One region of the Shewanella sp. POL2 genome, then DNA from elsewhere that is predicted to be linked to it. Evidence: riboswitches for the same ligand, from Rfam matches in the RefSeq annotation. Region 1 holds a riboswitch; the other holds the start of a gene.
What was found. Region 1 has a riboswitch for thiamine pyrophosphate ahead of SHEWPOL2_RS07565 (TonB-dependent receptor). Riboswitches for the same ligand answer to the same signal wherever they lie in the genome.

Region 1 (11,761 bases):
CTGACTGCCATGCGCCACACGATATGAACGTAGGTCAAAAACCTACCTGTGAAAGCTGCCACGACGATGGCCGTACTCCGGCATCTATTCTGAAGAAGTAAGTTTGACTTCAGATTGAGCTTGATAAAAACGCCAGCAAATGCTGGCGTTTTTTATGCTCATTGAGTTGACCTCATTCGTCCTTCGGTTGTCCTTGAATAAGCTTTTTGCCTGAAAACATGGCTGAGATAATGCCAGGTTGGCGTTTGACTTCGGTGTAGATTACGGCAAAAACATGCAGCATGATCAACAGTATCAATAAATACACTGCATACACATGTACCTCTCCTACAAGACCTTTTATGGGTTTTATCACGTTAGCTTTATCGGTATCGACGCCCGTAGCATCGTAGGGTTGTAGGCTACTCGGATCAACATTGGTGGCCGCAAGGTACTGTTGGACTGCACTTCCCAGGGGTGGATAGTAAATATCGGTACCGGCGCGGATCAGCCCAGTAATCATAATTGTGACTAATAAGAGCATGATAGCGAGTACGGCGAATTTCCCCTTAGGATTGTGGCCTAGATACTGGGGATTTTTACCCGCGGCAAGTTCTGCTTTATAGGTTTGTAACTCGGCCTTGCTATTGGCATTGGGGAACATATGGCTAAAGCGGGCGTATTTATTGCCCATAAAACCCCACACTAAGCGGATCAGTAAATTAATCGCAAAGCCATAGCCAATGATGACGTGCAGGGTCTTAAGCCCGATTTTACCGGAGAGTTCGGTTATACCTAAGTCGCTGCGAAACATCATTATACCGCCCACGATAAGCAGGGAGAGTACGAGGATGACATTAATCCAGTGGAACAGACGCGTAGGTCTGTCCCAGACGGGGTAGGATTGTATTTCAATAGGGCTTGGTTGCTGGCTGGACATGGTATTTCCTTATGTTTTGTATTGATTTGATCTTACGCCTTTCTGTTAAAAATAGCGCATTATTTTCAGTTTAAATTAAGCCTTCTGCTTGACAATGATTTGTCCTAAAGTTGTAGAAGTTTTTGATTTGCGTACGGTAAATATTTTTTACGTAAGTCTTTTGAATCTGTTTTATCTAATGCTAATATCGTGTGCACGATAGACTTGGAAGTCTATTGAACGGATGTTGAAGTGGTATTGAGAGATGTTTCTCCTCTCAAAATAAATAATCGTTAACCAGACAGGGAGTGAGCAGGATGTTCAAAATATTACATTGGATTGTAGTGTCAAGATCGCAAGTTCTGATGGAATTGCTTGCAGGCCGCTGGCCGCAGGAGTTTCTGGTGAAGCTGTCGCAAGTCAGTCCAGATGAAATGTGCGATCAAATCAAAGATAACCAAGCCTCTATGGTGGTGATTGACCTTTCCACCGTCGATCTTCAAAAAGCCTATCAATTTCAACGCTTGCTTGCCCGTGAACACCCGAGTGTGCGAGTCGTCTACATTCAATTCCCTAAACAGGTTGATGCCCGTTTTTTAATGCAAGCCTCGACTACGGCAGGGGTGTTTTATCTGGATGCAGGACTGACTGAAATCAGCCTTGGCTTGTCTAACATCCTGCGTGGACACAGAGTGATCCCCATCCAATTGGTGAATGGGGTAAATGATGACTTTGGATTGTTCGAAGACACTGAGCCATTAACCATCCGTGAGCGCGAAGTGTTACAAGCCCTGCTGTCTGGTAGCACTAACCTCGATATCGCGAATCAATTATTTGTGAGTGAGAGCACCATTAAGACTCACTTGTACCGTGTGTTCCGTAAGATTGGTGTGTCAAGCCGTGGGCAAGCCATTGCATGGGCGCAAACCTACTTACACGATGTGGTGGTGTAACGCGTTGTTGATGGGGCCGCGAAGCCAATATTCAATTGAACAACTTAAGAATCAAATAAAAAGGGGCAATCGTCGATACGATTGCCCCTTTTGTGCTTTATGGGTTAAGGACTATTGCATTAAAAACTAATGCATTAAAAATTAGTGCATTAAAGGCTAATAGATTAAAGATCAACGACCTAACCAAGCCTGCAGTTTGTCTTTATCTGTGATACTTAAGGCAACCGTATCCTTAGGCGCCTCTGCAATAATCAGTTCTCCCGTCATCAATTCATCGCGTCTAAACCAATGCAGGCTTAAGCGTTGTCCGATTGGGTATTGCTGAAGCTGAGCTTCAAATTGGGCTGTTACCTGTAGATTATCCGCCGCAATTAAGATATCTCCGGCACTTAAGCCTGCAAGGTGCGCAGGGCTACCTTGGGCGACAGTCGTCACTTTAAGGCCCATTGGCGCAGCTTGCGTTTTAGCGCCAAAGGCAATCTCATACCCTTTGGCCGTACCACCGCCGACATCCTGCGCACCATTGCTCGCGCGTAAGGTCAACTCAACCCCAAACTCGGCAAGTAGCGGTGCCAGTGGGATATCGTCGGTATTGTCTAAAAAGGCGAAGAGATGTTGGCAATCGCGCCCCAGTAAGCGTTCAACAATCCTTTGATGGCATTCATCAGTGGTACCACGATTTTGCAGGGCATATTCTTGCCACAGAATGGTCATTAGATCATCGAGATTGTGTTTACTCTTAGTTTCGCTTCTTAGGGTTAAATCGAGATACAAGGCAAACAGGGCGCCCTTAGTGTAATAACTGATAATGGCGTTTTGGGCGTTTTCATCCTGTTTGTAGAACTTAGTCCAAGCGTTAAAGCTCGAGTCCTTAATGCTTTGTTTAAAGCGGCCTTGACTGCGATACACCCTTGTAAAGGTTTCGCTCAGCATATCTAAGTAGCTTTGTTCATCCACTAAGCCTGCGCGATAAGTAAGGAAATCATCATAATAGGAGGTGATGCCCTCATAGGCCCACAGCTGCGGCGTATAGGTTTCCGCCTCGAGTTGATAGGGCAAGAAGCATTCCGGCTTGATGCGCTTAACGTTCCAGCTGTGGAAATATTCATGGCTGCAGAGCGATAAATAAGTGCGGTAGTCGTTATTTATCGGCGCATCCATCGACAGCGGTAAATCTTTGCGTGAGCACATGAGTGCTGTCGATGCCCTATGTTCCAAACCACCAAAGCCATTGTCGAGTACTGTCGTCATAAACAGATAACGCTCAAAGGGCGCTGGCGTGCCAAACAGCTTGATTTGATACTCGCAAATCGCCTTTAAATCTTGGCAGAGTCTAGGCATATGGGCGCGGTGGCGACCGTTTAACACGATATCGTGTCTTACGCCGCAGGCTTCAAAACTGGCGTGGGTGAATAGCCCCATCTCAACTGGATGATCGATAAGTTCGTCATAGCTTTGCGCGCAAAACTCACCAAAGGCAAATTCATCACCGCTGTTGCGTGTCATGCTGGTGGCAAGGCGCCATTCATTTAGGCTCGGCTCGGTCGGCGCCGCCATAGTCACTGTGTGTAAGCCTGCCTCAAAGCCGTGGGCGGCTAAAAATACACTGCTGCCGTTAAAGAAACCGTGGGTCATATCCAGATGCGCAGTGCGTACCGACAGGTCCCAAGCATAAACTTGATAGGTTAAGATCAGTTGCGTGGACTGATGTTCGACCGACCAGGTTTGTTTATCCAGTTGAGTGAGGTGGAGCGCCTCACCATTATCGCCAGTGGCTTTAAGATCGATAATATTCTTGGCAAAATCCCGCACCATATAACTGCCGGGAAGCCAAGCGGGCAGGCTAAAAACTTGCTTAGGGTGGGGCTTTTGTACCGTCATGGTAACGGCGAACAAGTGCGCCTTGGGATCGATGGGAATGATGTGATAGTGGATCATAATTTATCCTGTAAAACCGCTGCGTTTTAATGGGCGTCATGCTGCCAAAAATACGCACAACAGGCAAATGAAACGCAAAATATCTGGAGACACAAAGTGTTGAATTGCTAGTATACTATCCCAATTAACCCAAGGAGGACTCCCCATGGCCGAAGAAACCATTTTCAGCAAAATTATCCGCCGCGAAATTCCCGCCGACATTCTGTATCAAGACGAGCTGGTGACCGCCTTTAGAGACATCTCGCCAAAGGCGCCAACCCATATTCTGATTGTGCCGAATCATTTGATCCCAACCGCAAATGATATGAAAGCCTCGGATGAACCGGCACTCGGCCGGATGATGACTGTGGCGGCTAAACTGGCTGCAGAGGCGGGGATTGCCAAAGACGGTTATCGTTTGATCATGAACTGCAATAAACATGGCGGACAGGAAGTGTACCATATCCACATTCATCTCGTCGGCGGAGAGCCACTGGGACCCATGTTGAGCCAAGGTCAATGAAGGTAAATCCTGAGTTTTTCCCGCTGACTCAAATGGCGCAGCGGTTTGTCGATCAGCTCGCCCAGTGCCGTCGCTTAGGGTTAACCGTGCTCGAAGCCAGTGAGCACCATGTACTGATTGAGTTGCCCTATAGCACTGAGTTAATTGGTTATCCCGATACTGGCGTTATCCACGGCGGGGTGATCACCACCCTGATGGACACCGCCTGTGGCAGCGCGGTGGTGAGTGCGATTTTTCAAAAATATCAATCCTTAGAGATTTCGCCCACCCTCGACTTACGGGTCGATTATATGAAGCCCGCGCAGCCCCATAAACCGGTTTATGGCTTTGCCGAGTGCTATAAATTGTCATCCAATATCGCCTTTACCCGCGCTATCGCCTATCAGGACAGCATTGATGATCCTATCGCCCATGCGGTGGGCTCCTTTATGCGTATCAGCCCAGAAATGGTCGGCGATGCCTTTAGACAAGCCTTGATGGGAGAAGCCGTACCGTCTTTAGGAGAGACAGATGAACTCAAATAAGCCGGCCGAGCCGAAAACCCTCGATGTGCAGGGAATTGTAAAACGCGCTACCGAGTTGAACGACTTTGGTCATCTGCTCGAACATGTCCCTTATGCTAAGTTTATTGGCATGAAGGTCGAGCGCTTTGGCGATGAGCTGATTTTCAAACTCCCCGCTAAGGATGACAATATCGGTAATCCCATCCTGCCCGCGATTCATGGTGGGGTAATTGCTGGTTTTATGGAAATGTCAGCCATAGTGCAATTAATGGTGTTTATGCAAACGGCAAAAGTGCCAAAAGTAGTCGATTTCTCAATTGATTACCTACGTGCGGGCCTGCATAAAGACAGTTTTGCCGAATGTCGTATCACCCGTCAGGGGCGGCGAGTCGCCAATGTGAATATTAATTGTTGGCAAACCAATCGTAAGCAGTTGATCGCTACCGCAAGGGCGCACTTTTTAATTGATTAATAATTGTCTTGAGTTGGACTGGAAATCGCGTTAAGCCTAAGTTCAGCTCGAGTCGATTAGTGTCATTGCCCATCCGTTGTTCGGCACCTTGGTTTTTGTGAGTGAGGGAAAACAAAATGAAAGCAATTTACAGTGGATTAATCTTGGCAGCAGCACTGACACTCGGCGCCTGCTCTAATACGGCGGGTATTTCGGTGAACTCACTGGGAGAAACACGCGTCGATAGCAAGAGTTTCGCCCGTGATATCAGTGTCGATGGGGTAGAGGCGCGCCGAGTCGGTGATCTTATCCAAGGTTCGGCCTTGATCGTCAGCAAGTCCTCAAGCGATATGCGAGTGCAATACAAGTTCACTTGGTATGATGCCAGCGGCTTTACTATCGAAGATGAAGCTACCAGTTGGAAATCGGTGAAATTACACGGCAAACAACAGCTGCAAGTATCGGCTGTGGCACCAAATGCCCAAGTGGTAAAATTTGACGTTTATGTGCGCGAGACCCATTCAAACTAGATGGCTGTTGGATTTGTTGAGTTTGTACCGAGTTTTCTGCATTTTTGAGATAAAAGATATTTTAATAAGACTTACTCTATTCGGGAGTGAGTCTTTTTTATTTGCATAAAATACAATGTGTTACGTTGCATTTTGTTACTGAGTTTTATAATGCTAAGTGTAAACGTTGCGATAAATCATCCACTTTTAACAAAAAAGGGGTTAAGCAAGAGAAAATCCGGACTTTAGTCCTAAAAATATTTCGTGTTTGAGCACTACTATCTGCATATTACCACATGAGGATAGACCTATGACGGCTCATATTAATGCACAACCCACTGATTTTGCTGAAACTGTTATTATGCCAGGCGATCCACTGCGGGCGAAATATATCGCTGAAACCTATCTTACCGATGCCGTAGAAGTGACTAACGTTCGCAATATGCTGGGTTACACAGGCTATTATCAAGGACAACGCATTTCGGTGATGGGCCATGGTATGGGTATTTCATCTATGGTGCTCTATGGCCATGAGTTGATTAATTTTTTCGGCGTTAAACGTATTATTCGTATCGGCAGTTTAGGGGCGACCCAACAGCATGTCGAAATGCGCGATGTGATTTTAGCTCAAGCCGCTGGCACAGATTCCCCAACGAATGCTAAACGCAGCAGTGGCTACCAAATGGCGACCTCAGCCACTTTTTCCTTACTGCACAAAGCCTATACCAAAGCCAATGAAAAAGGTATTAGCGTGAAAGTTGGCAACGTATTTAGTGGCGATCTTTACTATGATCCCGACGAAGATATGATCCCGGCGCTTGAGCGTTTCGGGGTGTTAGGTATTGATATGGAAGTGGCAGGACTTTATGGCTTGGCACATCAACAGGGAATTGAATCCTTAGCCATTCTGACCGTGTCGGACCACTGTTTAACTGGTGAAGAAACCACGGCGCAAGAGCGTCAATTATCCTTTAATAATATGATCGAGCTCGCCTTAGAAACCGCGCTTAATTAGGGTTAACGCTATCCTTTGTACCCTTAGCATTTCACTGATGGAATGACAAAATGAATAATAAAATCACCTTAACCGCAATTAGTTTTCTCGCTAATTTTATAATGGCGGGCTTTGCCACTCAATTTGGGATGCTGATTGAACCCATAGCGGATAAATTTGCAGCAAACGTGAATGACGTTGCTTCAATATTCTCCTTGCTTAATGGCGGCGCACTGGCGGGGACTATTGCCGCTTTTTTCTTTATTGAAAAATTGGGTATCAAGCGAATTACCTTAATTAGTTACAGCCTAGTGGCATTGTGTGCTGTCGCGTTACATCTTACCGCTTCGCTACAAGTGGTGATGATAGCCATGACCTTGATTGGTTTTTGCGGCGGTGTGGGGCTATGTATTGCGGGAACGATAGTGGTATCAGTGTGGCAAGAGAAATTACAAAGCACCATGCTCGTCGTGCAAGATGCCACATTTAATATTGCGGGAGTTATTTTTCCTTTAATCACAACTTACGCACTCACAAGTTCATTGTCTTGGAGTTACAGTTACTTAGCCGTAGGTTTAGTCGCGTTAGGAACCGTGATTATTACTTTGTTCACTAATTTTTCGCTATGTGAGCAATCATCGAATACGGAAGATAAGCAACAATCTGAATGGAATTTCGGCATTATTAGCGGTGGCATTGGGTTATTTTTAGGCATGTTGGCGCTGTATACGTTTTTAACCTGGGCCCCTTTATTTGTTAAGCAAAAATTTGATATTCCATTTGAAGACGCGGGCAATATTATTACTCAATATTGGTCAGCTGCACTGATTGGTGCGTTAATTTCGACGCTGATTGTGACTCGGGTAAAAATCCACCATTTTCTAGTCGCAATTATCGGTCTTGCTATGGTCATCACCTTTATGATTGTGACAACTGATAAGCTTAATTGGATCGGTTATTTAACCTATGGTTATGGCTTTGTGTGCGCAGCTCTTTACAACGCATTTATTGCTTATGGTGTGTCTTTTGTTAAAAAGGCGAGCAGTAAAAATGTGTCTTATATTCTGATCAGCGGCAGCACGGGGGCGATGTTTAGTCCCGCCATTAGCTCATTCTTTGAACGTATTATTGGATTGCAAACGGTGATGTATGTTATTCCGCTACTTTATGTTGCGATATTTATCATGCTGATTGTTTCAGGCCGAATGAAACCTGCTGCGGCCTAAAGTCCATTTGCGACGTTAATTGATTTGGCCCACTCTTGCGAATAAATAACCTCGAGAGTGGGCTTTTTTTATTTGGTTATATCGCCGCTTCAACGAATTGTTTAAGGGCATTGAGATCTTTAATCCTTATGCCTTCTTTATTGCGTTCAATCAGGCCACGTTCTTCAAGCAACTGTAGTGCCCGTCGGTAAACGCGATCGGTTGTACCAAATCGCTCCGCTTCTAAATAACGCTTACTAAAGCCATCAACGGGTAAATCATTTAAATATTCGTGGTAAATATCATATGCCACGTTATAGCTGATGGGATACAGCAGGCGCCGGGTAAAAATATCGACGGTGTCTTGGTAGTCAATAGCAATGGCGCTGGCAAAAAATAACGCTAGCTGTGGGTGCTGGCCGAGGGAATGTTGTAGTTTTTCGGCGCTTATGACCATGATTTCTAAGGCTTCATTAGCAATAATATCCAACTGGCAGTGATACTGAGTAAAAAACTCCATTTCACCAAAGAGTTGCGAATCACAATCGATAGTCCCCAATTGAAAACATCGACCATTTCTGGCGGTATGGCCAAGCGACACGCGCCCTTGTTTTACCAACACCAGTGAGGTCATGGCTTCACCTTGTGTCATTAGATGGGCGCCTTTTTTAAGCATTTTAACTTCGCTGATACAGCTGAGTATCACCGCTTCAATAAGGGGATAGTCTTGCTCCCATCGCTGGCTATAACGTCCTTTGGCTAACGGTTTTAGCTGCATTGAGTGTGATCCTCTTATCCTATGTAAAATGGCGGCCTTCTATAACATTATCGTGATAAACGGTCAAATGGGCCAAAGGAGTTGACTGGCGATTTTAGGCATTGGGATTGCGGGCGTTTGGCATAAGATTTTTAACATTGTGTAGAAAGACACGGTTTTAGTGATATTTCAGGATATCGCCGGCACAAGTGTGTCTACTTTATTATTTTCGTCATGTATACTAAGCGCCGCCAAGGGGTGTTTGCCAACATTCGGCAGACTGAGATGTCATCAGACGAACCCTTAGAACCTGATCCGGCTAATACCGGCGTAGGAATGGGCCAATCAACAGCACACTTCTGAATCGCTTATTCGTTGCCGGATCTCAAACATGTATTTGAGGTCCTATGTCTAACAAAAAGTCTAACAACCAATCTTCAATCTTCACGATATCGTTAACTCGTACACCATTAGCGCTGGCCGTCTCTGCGGCGTTAAGTGCGTCGGCATGGGCACAAACTGATGCTATCGACAAACCTGATCCCAATAATGATATGGAAATCATGGTGGTTACGGCGGATTTTCGCAGTGCCAGTCTAGAAAAAATGCCTTCAAGCATTACCGTTATCGATGCCCAGCAAATTCAAGATGAAAGCGCCCAGCACTTTGAAGATGTGATGAACTCCATCGCTAACTTTAACTGGTCAGGTGGTAGTTCACGCCCCAAGTATTTTCAGATCCGTGGCGTGGGTGAGCAGGAGCAATATCAAGGCGCGCCTAACTCATCCGTTGGTTATATTGTTGATGATATTGATTTATCCGGTATCGGCATGGTGTCGAGCATGTACGATCTGCAGCAGGTTGAAGTGTTACGCGGCCCGCAGGGAACCCGTTATGGCGCCAATGCGTTAGCGGGCTTAATTTACCTTAAGAGTAATGACCCAACCGATGTGTTTGAACATGGCGCAGAGGTTTCTTTAGGTAATGATGATCTACAAACCTTTAGCGGTTTTAGCTCTGGTCCCTTAAGCGACTCAGGCAAATTGCTGTACCGTGTGGCACTGCAGCAACATCAGCAAAACGGTTATCGCGATAATCTGTATTTAAATAAAGAAGATACCAATGGCCGCGATGAATTTACTGGCCGCGCGAAATTGCGTTGGTATGCCACCGATGATCTGCAACTGGATTTAACTCTGCTGCATGCCGATTTTGATAACGGTTATGATGTGTGGAGTTTGACCAACGATCCGACAAACACCCTATCTGATCAACCGGGTGTCGATAGCCAGCGCACCACCGGCGCAGGTTTTAAAGCGACATATTCGGGGGCAGAGCAGTTTGAGTTGACCTCGCTGACCTCATTTGCCAATACCGATCATCATTATAGTTACGATGGTGATTGGGCCAATTCTGAGTATTGGGCATCTAAACAATGTGAAGAGGGCGGTAATGTATCGCCTTGTCAGTATGATTACTTTTGGGACAAAACCGGTCAGCGTAAAACCTTATCCCAAGAGTTTCGTTTGAGCTCGACCGACCAAGGCCGTATTTTTGCAGATTCAACGGATTGGTTGCTTGGGGTTTATGCCATGAACCTTAAAGAAGATAACCAACTGTATTCTGAATATAATACTTGGCCAGATGAGGTGTTAGATTCCGAATATGAAGCAACCAATTACGCCGTATTTGGTCAGCTGGATACGGATTTAGGTGCTGACTATGCCTTGTCTATGGGGCTGCGTGTTGAGCGTCGTAATAGTCATTACTCCGACACTAACAATGATAATTTTGACCCGAGTGAAACCATGTGGGGCGGCCATATTGCGCTGAGTAAAGTGCTCAATGAGTCCCACAATGTCTACGCCCGTGTGGCGCGAGGTTACAAGGCTGGTGGTTTTAATATGACCTTGCCAGTCGAACTCAATGATAAAAAAGAGTTTGATACGGAAACCTTATACAACTACGAAATCGGTTTAAAATCCCATTGGTTTGAAGGGCTTATCGATACTAATCTGGCGCTGTTCTATATGGATAGACAGGATCAGCAAGTGGCGGCTTCCCAGCAAGATCCTAATAAGCCACAACGGTTTATTCTCTACACTGAAAATGCGGGTAGCTCAAACAACTACGGTGCCGAGCTGGATGCAACTTGGTATGCCACGGATAATCTCCAGTTTTACTCAAGCCTTGGTTGGTTACAGACTGCTTACGGTAATTACCAATATCAAGATAAATACGGTACTGATGTGGATTTAACGGGGCGCGATCTGGCCCATTCACCGCACTTAACCTATAGCCTAGGCGGCACTTATCGTGCGAATTCGGGTTGGTTTGCCAACTTGAATATGAGTGGTAAGAGCGAGTTTTACTACTCAGACAGTAACGATTCGCGCTCCGAGCCATATACTGTTGTGAATGCGCGTTTAGGTTATGAGGCAAGTGCGTGGTCAGCGTATTTATGGGGCCGCAACCTATTTGATGAAGAATATGGCGTTCGTGGCTTCTATTTTGGTAATGAGCCCGATAATGGCTGGGCGGAAAAACAATATATCCGTTACGGCGATCCACGCCAAATTGGGGTAACACTGAACGTTAAGTTTATGTAGTACCCAAGCTAGCCGCGCTGTGGAGAGATACTTGAAGTGCTATGCTATACCGTTTCACGGTGCGGCTATTTTTATAATAAGTATTTGAAATAAGGATTGAAGATGAAACTGACCGCCGAAATTAGCATGTATCCTTTTAATGAAAACTACCTCGATCCAATTAAATGGTTTATTCATCGTTTAGACAGTTATCCCACGATTCAACGTGTTACCAATGCGATGGCGACCCAAGTGTGCGGCGACTATTCGGACGTGATGGCGATGCTGGCCACCGAAATGCAAGCCGCCCATGAGAAGTGGGGCAAAGCCGTGTTTGTGTGTAAGTTTATTGGTGGCGAGCTAAATTTAGCCCACAGCGAGTAGCGCCTTTAATGAGCTAAGCCACTGCGCGATATCAGTGGTTAAGCTAAGGCTGACTCACACAATTACGGCTCAAGCCTAC
Region 2 (9,363 bases), on a different contig from region 1:
CAAGGTTGAAAGCCCCATATCCGGAGCACTCAACACTGACACGGCTGTCTGAGAGGCAGCAATTTGCCCACCTCTCATTCCACCTATGGAACGAGGTCCTGTGAGTAAACTAAAACTTTTATTAGTTGAAGACTGTGAAGTCGAATCTATCAGTTTTGGAGCGGAGGGGTTTGAATATAGCTGGGCAGAAGCGTTTACACCTAAATCTACAATAGCTTTCTGTATCGCAACATTATTCGCGCTAGAAGAAAGGCTCGCATAACTCGATTTAGCGCCTGCCAATAACTCAGGCTGAGTCCCAGTGAAAGGCAAAGTTTGGTTGGACGCAGCAGTAAAGCTACTTAAAGACGGTTCAAGTGCCCCACTCACTTCGGATTTTGGTGCATGCAGGCTAGCCGTTGAAGCGCTATGGTTAGCAACCGTCTGACTATTGTCACCTTGATAAACCAGTCCACTTTGAGGTTTTGCTCCTTTTAGCGGCTCAATCGGCTTATCAGCACTCAAAAACGAATTGGATGGCGCGCCAACCTGAGATGACAGCGCCATGACCGACATAGTTACACCTTGATGTTAATAATCGAACCTATAGTTTCAGATTCTCTCTCTAGTACCTCAGTCGATGCTTCGCCTTGTCGCAATGATGAATTGGCAGCAACTAATGCTGAGGTTTTATCGGTTTCATCTACCGCCTTAGCGGTTTCTGTGGGTGCAGCGCTTTGCGAAGGACTCGGTTTAGCCACATCAATCGTAGCCTGTGTTAAGCCTGATTGAGCCGTTTGCAAGCCTTGCAGACCGGAAGCATAAGCAGATTGGATTTGCATAAAGGGATTCCTGCATCTGGTGAACACTAGGTTAATTATTGACCAAACCTACCTTGATGTACAGATTTATCCCTCTTATGGAGAGCTTTTTTGCTCATTTTCAGCTCCTTTTTAACAGGCTATCCAAGCCGATTCCCAATCCTTAAAGACGGGGTTAAATCCCTTGAGCCGCATTTGACTGATGACCTGCTCAACAGTTCGCTCATCACTGATCTCAAACTGATCGAGCTGGCTGTCAGGTGCTTGGTAACCGCCTGGCTGGGTTGAGCTGCCCGCACTCATTTGCGTTATCCCAAGTGGCAATAAATTATCCCGAAGTGATGGCGCCTCGCGGGTCGATAAACTGATATCAAGCTGTTGATTAAAAAGTCTAAAGGCACAGATCATTTGCACGAGTCCAAGATCGGTTAAATGCACTTTTGGTGTTATGCCACCAGTACAAGGCCGCAAACGTGGTAGAGAAATACTAAAACGGGTGCGCCAATAGTGCCGCTCTAAATAATCAAGATGATAGCCCATCATCAAGGCGTCTAAGCGCCAGTCATCTAATCCCAGTAGCACACCTAGACCTATCTTATCGACACCCGCACGGGCAACGCGATCGGGCGTGGCAAGCCGATAGGCGAAGTCCTGTTTTTTGCCTCGGGTGTGATGTTTAGCATAAGTCGCGGCTTGGTAGGTTTCTTGATACACCATCACCGCATCAAGTCCCTGCTCGACGAGCTTACGATAATCAATCTCCTCAAGCGGCTGCACCTCCATCGCCACATAACTAAACTGCTGTTTTACAAACGGTAAAATCCGCTGAAAGTAATCCATCCCGACCTTAGTTTCATGCTCACCCGACACCAGCAAGATAGAATCAAAGCCGCGGGATTTTATGATCGCTATTTCGGCAGCGAGTTCCTGTTCATTCAGTACTTTACGCTTCAGTTTATTACTCATGCTAAAGCCACAGTAATCGCATTCGTTAGCGCAAAGATTGGACAAGTACAGTGGTAAGTACAATCCGATATTGGCCCCAAAGCGTTGCCGAGTGAGCGCTGCCGAGCGCTGTGCCATCTCTTCGATATAGGGCTCGGCCGCAGGAGACAGCAAGGCGAGTAAACTCTGCAGGTTACCATCGGGTTGCATTAGGGCGCGCTCAACCTCCACTGCCGTGCAAGAATACAACGCCAGCAATAACTTATCCCGTTCAATACGGGCAAATTGGTCGATAAAACTCATTGCTGCAAAAATCCCGTTAATGGACTGGTATGCACAGCCTGAGTTTGTACTCGCCCAAGCCCCGCTTCAAAGGCGCGTCGCCCGCAATCTACCGCATCTCGAAAGCATTGCGCCATTTGAACCGGTGACGTACTACTGGCGATGGCGGTATTAACCAGCACGGCATCGGCACCTAACTCCATCGCGTGCGCCGCATGGGATGGCGCGCCAATTCCCGCATCAATCACCACCGGCACCCTTGCTTGCTCGATAATCATCTTGATGAAAGGCTCTGTCACCAGCCCCTGATTGGTGCCAATTGGGCTTGCCAGTGGCATCACAGCGGCGCAGCCGACATCCTCTAAACGTCGGCACAGCACGGGATCGGCATGCACATAGGGCATCACAATAAAGCCGCGTTCACAGAGGATTTTGGCTGCGGCTAATGTCTCGACCGCATCGGGCATCAGGTATTTGGGATCGGGATGAATTTCAAGTTTAACCCATTGTGTTCCCAGCATTTCCCGCGCTAATTCAGCAGCAAATATCGCTTCCTTAGCATTACGCGCGCCCGAGGTATTAGGCAAGAGTCGCACGCCCGCTTGCCTAAGTGGCGAGAGCAAATCATCGTCCCCAGTTTTTAAATCAATTCTTTTCATTGCAACGGTCACCAACTGCGACTGAGACGCCTTAATTGACTCCAGCATCAGCTGACTTGAGCTGAATTTTCCCGTGCCCGTAAATAATCGTGACTCAAATTCCACACCTGCAATCGTTAACATCTTAACCTCCCGCGACCACGGCAAATACATCAATCTTATCCTCATGGTGGCATAGGATAGATGACCATCGGTGTTTTGGCACAACGGCCTCGTTAAGCACTAAGGCAACCGAGTGTTGGCAAATATTTTGTGCTTCTAACAAGGCTTGTAAACTGAGCGGTTGTTGAAGTGTTTGGGGCACATTATTGAGATGAATTAAAATCATGACAAACCTCGATTAGGGACAGATTTGAATGAAGCAGCTGTGGTTGATTGCATTAATGCACTTGGCTTTAATCCGCACACCTTGCACTCGGGATCACGGGTTAATGCGGCCGAATGCCATTGGAGTAACTTGGCATCGAAACGCCAAAATCGGCCAAGTAGCGCTCTCGTGGAGGTGACTGGGTGACTTGTCTCTTCGAAAGACTGATTACCCGTTTGTTTTGTTGTAGAAGTTGGCGGCGTGGCTAAGAGCAACAATTGCATCGCTAGCAGCGCCTGCATCGATGCCATCACGCCGACACTGGGGCCGAGCACTCCTTGACTGCTACAGTTTTGTGGCGCGCGAATATTCGAGGGGAAGATACAGTGATAACAGCCGCCTGCGGGAAATCGCCGCTGATCAACCGCAAACAATTGGCCGTTAAAGGCAGCAATCGAGGCGCTCACCAAAGGCAAGGCATGCTCAATACACAACCGATTGATACAATGGCGCGCAGTAAGGTTATCAGTACAATCAAGCACTAACCTCGTCTCTTCACCATGGGTTAACAGACCAGAAAATACAGTGTTCGCAGACTCGAGAGTCAAATGCTCGGCAAAGGCATCAATCTCACAACCGTGCGCCAACACGGCCAATTTCTGTTTAGCAATGAGGGCTTTGTGATGACCAATATCGTCGTCACTAAAGAGTAACTGCCTTGGCAGATTGGATAATTCCACCCTATCGCCATCGACAAGCGTTAAGCGCCCGACTCCGGCACAAGCCAAATATTGCGCCGCCAATTGCCCGAGGCCGCCTAAGCCGACGATAAGCACATGAGCCTGTTTAAGCTGCAACTGGCCAGCCTCGCCGACCTCGGGTAAAAATATTTGCCGCGAATAACGAATAAAGTCTTTATCGGCAAGGGATTGCGCCTGCTCTTGTGTGATGCTCATAGGCTTGACTCCCAAGCTCGCGTCAATTCGGCAAAGGCCATTATTGGATCGCTTGATTCGGTAATCGCCCGCACCACGGCAATATTGCTCACCCCAGTCGCTTTGACTTGGGCAAGATTCGAAGGCCCGATGCCGCCAATTGCCACTAAGGGATAATGCGCTTTTAACAGTTCAACATAATGCGCTAACTTGAATAACCCTTGTGGCACCGATGGCATTTGCTTGGTCGTCGTCGGGAAAATATGCCCAAGAGCAATGTAAGATGGCGCATGTTGATGGGCACGCAGCAGCTCAAAATAACCGTGGCTAGAGATGCCAAGCGCCAATCCCGCGGCATGAATGGCGTTTAGATCCGTCACTGCCAGATCTTCTTGTCCAAGATGGACCCCAAATGCGCCATGCTTTATCGCTAATTGCCAATGGTCATTGATAAAAAGCTGCGCATCATAATGCTTACCTAAGGCAATCGCGGTTTGGATTTGTGCCTCAAGTTCGTCCGACGCCAGCACATTAGACTTTAGCGCATTAGACTTTATCCTGAGCTGTACCGTCTTCACGCCCCACGCCAATAATTGTTCGAGTAACAGTAAGTTATCGACAACGGGATAAATCCCTAAGTCAGGATCAAGGCGCTTAAACGCGCCGCATTGCAAATCAATGGATTCATTCAAGCTATTTTTAGGGTAAGAAGTGACGTAAGGATACGCCATTAAGCTGTGCGGCCATGCGGTACGCGCGAGTGGCCCTGGACCTTGGCCAATCCCCACTGCATAAATTAGACCTTGATTAACATAGGCTTTTGCTACCACAACCGCATCCTGCAATACAAAGCCAAAGGCTAACACCGAGGCGATGGCTGAAGACAGAGTACAACCACTGCCGTGGTTATGGCGCGTGTTTATCCGCGCACTACTGAGCCAAAAACCACCATTCGCGTCAAGCGGTGAGCAGCCAGTAACCTGATGACAAATCAACAAATCCTCCGCCAAACGCTGATTCTCTGTAGCGATGCGATGACTTGTGATATCGCTTTTTTGATCGCTTAAGACATCACTGGTGTTAATGCCAGCACTTGCCTGAGCCGCAAAATCAATATCGCCGCCCTTGGCTAATACGCTGCAAGCTAATTGCGCAGAGAGTTGCATTGCCGCAGCGGCGAATTCTGCTTTTGTATGAATGGCTGACGCTCGTTTGTCTGTGGCGACAGTAAGCCTTGCCAACTCCTGCACATTCGGCGTTATCAGGCTAATCAAGCCCTTAAAGGGTGCAAAATCCAGAGGTTTACTCGCCGTGCTCTTATCGCCGAGTTCGTCTCCACAGCTTGCAACCATCACAGGGTCGAGAATAACGGGGACGAGTGGAAATTGGGTTTTAAAACCAGCCAACCAATCGGCTACTAAGTGCACTTGTTGCTGATTTGCGAGTAAACCAATCTTAATCGCCTGAGGCGGCAGATCGGCTAACAGGGTCGAGAGCTGTGTGAGTAACATTGCCTCACTCACAGGCTCAACTAACGCCACCGCTACTGAACTTTGCGCCGTTAGCGTGGTGATCACGCTGCATCCATGGCCGCCCAAATCCTTGATGGTGGCTAAGTCGGCTTGGATCCCCGCGCCGCCACCGCTGTCTGAACCGGCAATGGTCCAGACGATAGGTTTAGGCGCCACCTGGCTAATATCTTTAGTAAGGGTCATTATCAAACCTCCGCAGCCTGTGCTGTTGGTTTGAGCTCTGCCCCATCCTGATGCTTTGCCGCTTCATTGGCTGTATTAGCATCGCCCAGCGGCAGATACAGTTTGGCACCCGAAGCCGCAAACTCTGCCGATTTTTGCGCCATGGCCGCCGCTAATTCATCTTGGGTTTTGACTCTGATCTGCTGGATTGCTTCTGTGTTTGATTGCCCTTGTTGAGCAGGGTTTATCGATGCAAGCACTTCAGCGCTCTCAACATTTTGGCTTGACGAAGCCCCTGACAACGTACCCGCCGCTAAACTTGCCGCATAGTCGCGCACATCTTGGGTGATCTTCATTGAGCAGAACTTAGGGCCGCACATAGAGCAAAAATGCGCGACCTTGGCCGACTCTTGTGGCAGGGATTCATCGTGATAGGCACGCGCGGTCTCAGGGTCAAGTCCGAGGTTATATTGATCTTCCCAGCGGAATTCGAAACGCGCCTTAGATAACGCATTGTCGCGGATCTGCGCGCCCGGGTGGCCTTTGGCAATATCGGCGGCATGGGCGGCAATCTTGTAGGCAATCAGCCCTTGTTTGACATCCTGCTTATTGGGTAAACCTAAGTGCTCCTTCGGCGTCACATAGCAGAGCATGGCGCAGCCATACCATGCGATCATCGCCGCACCTATCCCCGAGGTGAAATGATCGTAACCCGGCGCAATATCGGTAATTTGCGGCCCTAGGGTATAAAACGGCGCCTCGGCGCAGTGGATAAGCTGCTTATCCATATTCTCTTTGATAAGTTGCATCGGGATATGTCCAGGCCCTTCGATAATGGTCTGCACATCGTATTCCCAAGCGATTTTGACCAACTCGCCTAAGGTCTCAAGCTCGGCGAACTGCGCCTCATCATTGGCATCGGCAATGGAGCCAGGTCGCATACCATCGCCTAATGACAGCGACACATCGTAGGCAACGCACAGCTCGCAAATCTCACGGAAATGGGTATAGAGGAAGTTTTCTTGATGGTGGCTCAAGCACCATTTGGCCATAATAGAGCCGCCGCGGGACACGATCCCAGTCACCCGTTTGGCGGTCATCGGCACATAGCGCAATAACACGCCCGCGTGGATGGTAAAGTAATCGACGCCCTGCTCCGCTTGCTCAATCAAAGTATCGCGAAACACTTCCCAGGTCAGGTGCTCAGCAACACCATTCACTTTCTCCAATGCTTGATAAATCGGCACTGTGCCAATAGGCACTGGCGAGTTGCGGATAATCCATTCACGGGTTTCATGGATATACCGGCCAGTGGACAAGTCCATCACAGTGTCAGCGCCCCAACGGGTTGACCAGACTAGCTTTTCCACTTCCTCCTCGATGGAAGACGTGACCGCCGAGTTACCGATATTGGCGTTCACTTTGACTAAAAAGTTACGGCCAATAATCATAGGCTCAGCTTCGGGGTGATTGATATTTAACGGAATAATGGCGCGTCCACGGGCAATTTCATCGCGGACAAATTCAGGGGTTATCGGTTTACCTATTACGGCGCCAAAGGATTCACCTTGGCCGCGGCGGTTTAAGATTTCATCTTGCACCTGGGCGAGCGCCATATTTTCCCGAATCGCCACATATTCCATTTCAGGGGTAATGATCCCTTGGCGCGCATAGTGTAATTGGCTCACGCGTTTACCCGGTAAGGCGCGGCGAGGACGAACAATCGCACTTGAGCCGGCTTCGAAACGCAGATGATCGAGCCCATCATCCTTTAGGCGTTGCTGGGTAAAATCTGAGGTTGCACAATCGAGCACTTCGGTATCTTGGCGCTCGATAATCCACGGTAATCTGAGTTTGGCTAAACCTTGGCGCACGTTAATTTGCGCAGCAGGATCGGAATAAGGACCGGCACAGTCATACACCGGAATGGGAGGATTTTTCTCGACTTTGGGCGCGATCACCGTGCCGCCAATCCGCGTATCGGTTTGCAGAATTTGCCGCATCCCTACACGGAGATCCTCACGGCTTCCCTGCAAATACAACTTTTGCGAATTAGGATGTTGTAATGGTTTAAGGGTATCGATAAAGGCTTGCGCCTCGGCGCGCGCCACACGGCGGTTCGTTTGCCCATGAGTGTTCACGGCAAGTGATTCTGAGGACGATTCTAAACTGGACATAAGCAATCTCACTTTAACAAATAAAAATGGGGTTGCTTGTCTGGAGACTTGAGTGTTGAGAGCTGAGCCTTGTAAACCGTAAGTGGATTTACTGACTCAATAACGACTAAATCGATGGGTAAATAGACGGCAAAAGATTGCCGCTGATACGATTTAATGGAAGTTATTATGCTTGTTTCCTTCGCAGGTTTTAACCTGATCAGGTTCAACGGATCCCGAATAAACGGTCTCAGCCAAGAGGCACTCCGACAAGATGGGCAAAAGTATAGGCAGAAGCGCTGCGAACAAACAAGCGTAATTTCAGAATAAAAATTAAATTATCAATCAAAATTAAAGAACACATAAAGCAATGTATTTAAATGACTTTAATCTAAATTTGTTTTAGCGATCATAGTTTAAACTATTTTTAGTGAAAATTTATCATCACTATTTTTTAACCTTTTGGCCGCTTTACCATCATTTTATCGAGCTGCGCCTTAATGGCATCGTCAATTTCTTGGTTCATTTTCTTGCCACTGCAATCGAAGGGGAAACCTAAGTTCTCAGCATAGGGATTAATTGGGGTGCCTACTTTGACGACCCGATAACAGGTATTACCTTGACGAACGATACGATTCGGATCCAGTTCTAAATCCAAACTGGTGGGGCCGCTAAAATCGTCGGCATTGGGCACAATCAGTACCTCCATCTCGGGGCTCATTTCAGACAAATTCGACCGTTTGCTGTAATGATTTGCTTGCTCTAACACTAAATCATCTAAAGCTTGCTCACGCTGTCGTTCAAAATAACGCTGAGTAAACAATCCCACACTGCTCGCCGCCCCACCGCTTTGCCCACTGGCCGCAGACTGTTGAGTGCTTGCCGCATGAGCCGAGCTTGATTGGACTTCTGCCTTTTTCGGTTTAACAGCCTCTTTTGAACTCTGCTGGGTTTGGCCCTGAGTTGAGGTGTTAGGCACAGATGTGTTTGGTACTGATGCTTTTGATTCTGTTACTTTTGATTCTTGGGCGCTGACTTCTGGAGGTTTGGCTATCTGCTCCATGGGTTTTGGCGTCAGCTTTACTGCGACTTTTGGTGACACTTTCGCTGACTGCTCAATATCAGCTGCCGGCTTTACGGTATTAGGCGGTGAGGTTATCGGCTCGCTAGTGTTAATAAACTCTTCCACTGAGATATCTTGAGCAGAATCCGCTGGAGCAGTTTGCGTTGGCGGCGCATAAATAAAATATGCCTTTAACGCTTTGGTTGTAGTCCGTGCGTTAGCAGATGATTCAGTAAAATGCAGCCCTAAGTGTTCCGACTGGGTTCGCCATAAAAAAATTAATAAAAACAGCAGTAAGCCATGGCCAAACATGACCCAAAGCAATAGTTTAAGATTGAAATAATGTGGCCGCTCTCGCCCGCTTAGATTTGAAGATGTTTGAAATGCGCTATCGATTGATCTTTGGTCTGCTTCACTTAAATTGAGGTGTAGATTGTTATCGCAAGACTCGGCATGAACACTTAAAGCGCTAAAAGGCTTAGTGTTCAAATCTGTAGCGCCTTGGGCTGTAGCACTTAAAAA

Region 2: linked by a shared signal. The riboswitch ahead of thiC (phosphomethylpyrimidine synthase ThiC) and the one ahead of SHEWPOL2_RS07565 (TonB-dependent receptor) in region 1 are both predicted to bind thiamine pyrophosphate.

The regions. Positions count from the first base shown of each region.
Region 1 covers NZ_AKZL01000021.1:6,889-18,649, reverse strand. The annotation lists gene SHEWPOL2_RS07620 (cytochrome c3 family protein) at 1-101, shown strand, start outside; gene SHEWPOL2_RS07615 (cytochrome b/b6 domain-containing protein) at 173-919, opposite strand; gene SHEWPOL2_RS07610 (LuxR C-terminal-related transcriptional regulator) at 1,216-1,851, shown strand; gene SHEWPOL2_RS07605 (PDZ domain-containing protein) at 2,023-3,789, opposite strand; gene hinT (purine nucleoside phosphoramidase) at 3,935-4,291, shown strand; gene SHEWPOL2_RS07595 (PaaI family thioesterase) at 4,288-4,815, shown strand; gene SHEWPOL2_RS07590 (PaaI family thioesterase) at 4,802-5,266, shown strand; gene SHEWPOL2_RS07585 (YcfL family protein) at 5,383-5,775, shown strand; gene deoD (purine-nucleoside phosphorylase) at 6,065-6,769, shown strand; gene tsgA (MFS transporter TsgA) at 6,820-7,974, shown strand; gene SHEWPOL2_RS07570 (Crp/Fnr family transcriptional regulator) at 8,051-8,731, opposite strand; TPP riboswitch at 8,955-9,064, shown strand; gene SHEWPOL2_RS07565 (TonB-dependent receptor) at 9,118-11,319, shown strand; gene SHEWPOL2_RS07560 (hypothetical protein) at 11,422-11,682, shown strand.
Region 2 covers NZ_AKZL01000110.1:885-10,247, forward strand. The annotation lists partial or broken gene SHEWPOL2_RS19660 (putative metalloprotease CJM1_0395 family protein) at 1-555, opposite strand, end outside; gene SHEWPOL2_RS19665 (hypothetical protein) at 558-821, opposite strand; gene thiH (2-iminoacetate synthase ThiH) at 933-2,048, opposite strand; gene SHEWPOL2_RS19675 (thiazole synthase) at 2,045-2,809, opposite strand; gene thiS (sulfur carrier protein ThiS) at 2,811-3,014, opposite strand; gene SHEWPOL2_RS19685 (HesA/MoeB/ThiF family protein) at 3,011-3,949, opposite strand; gene thiE (thiamine phosphate synthase) at 3,946-5,643, opposite strand; gene thiC (phosphomethylpyrimidine synthase ThiC) at 5,646-7,799, opposite strand; TPP riboswitch at 7,959-8,057, opposite strand; gene SHEWPOL2_RS19700 (hypothetical protein) at 8,233-9,330, opposite strand.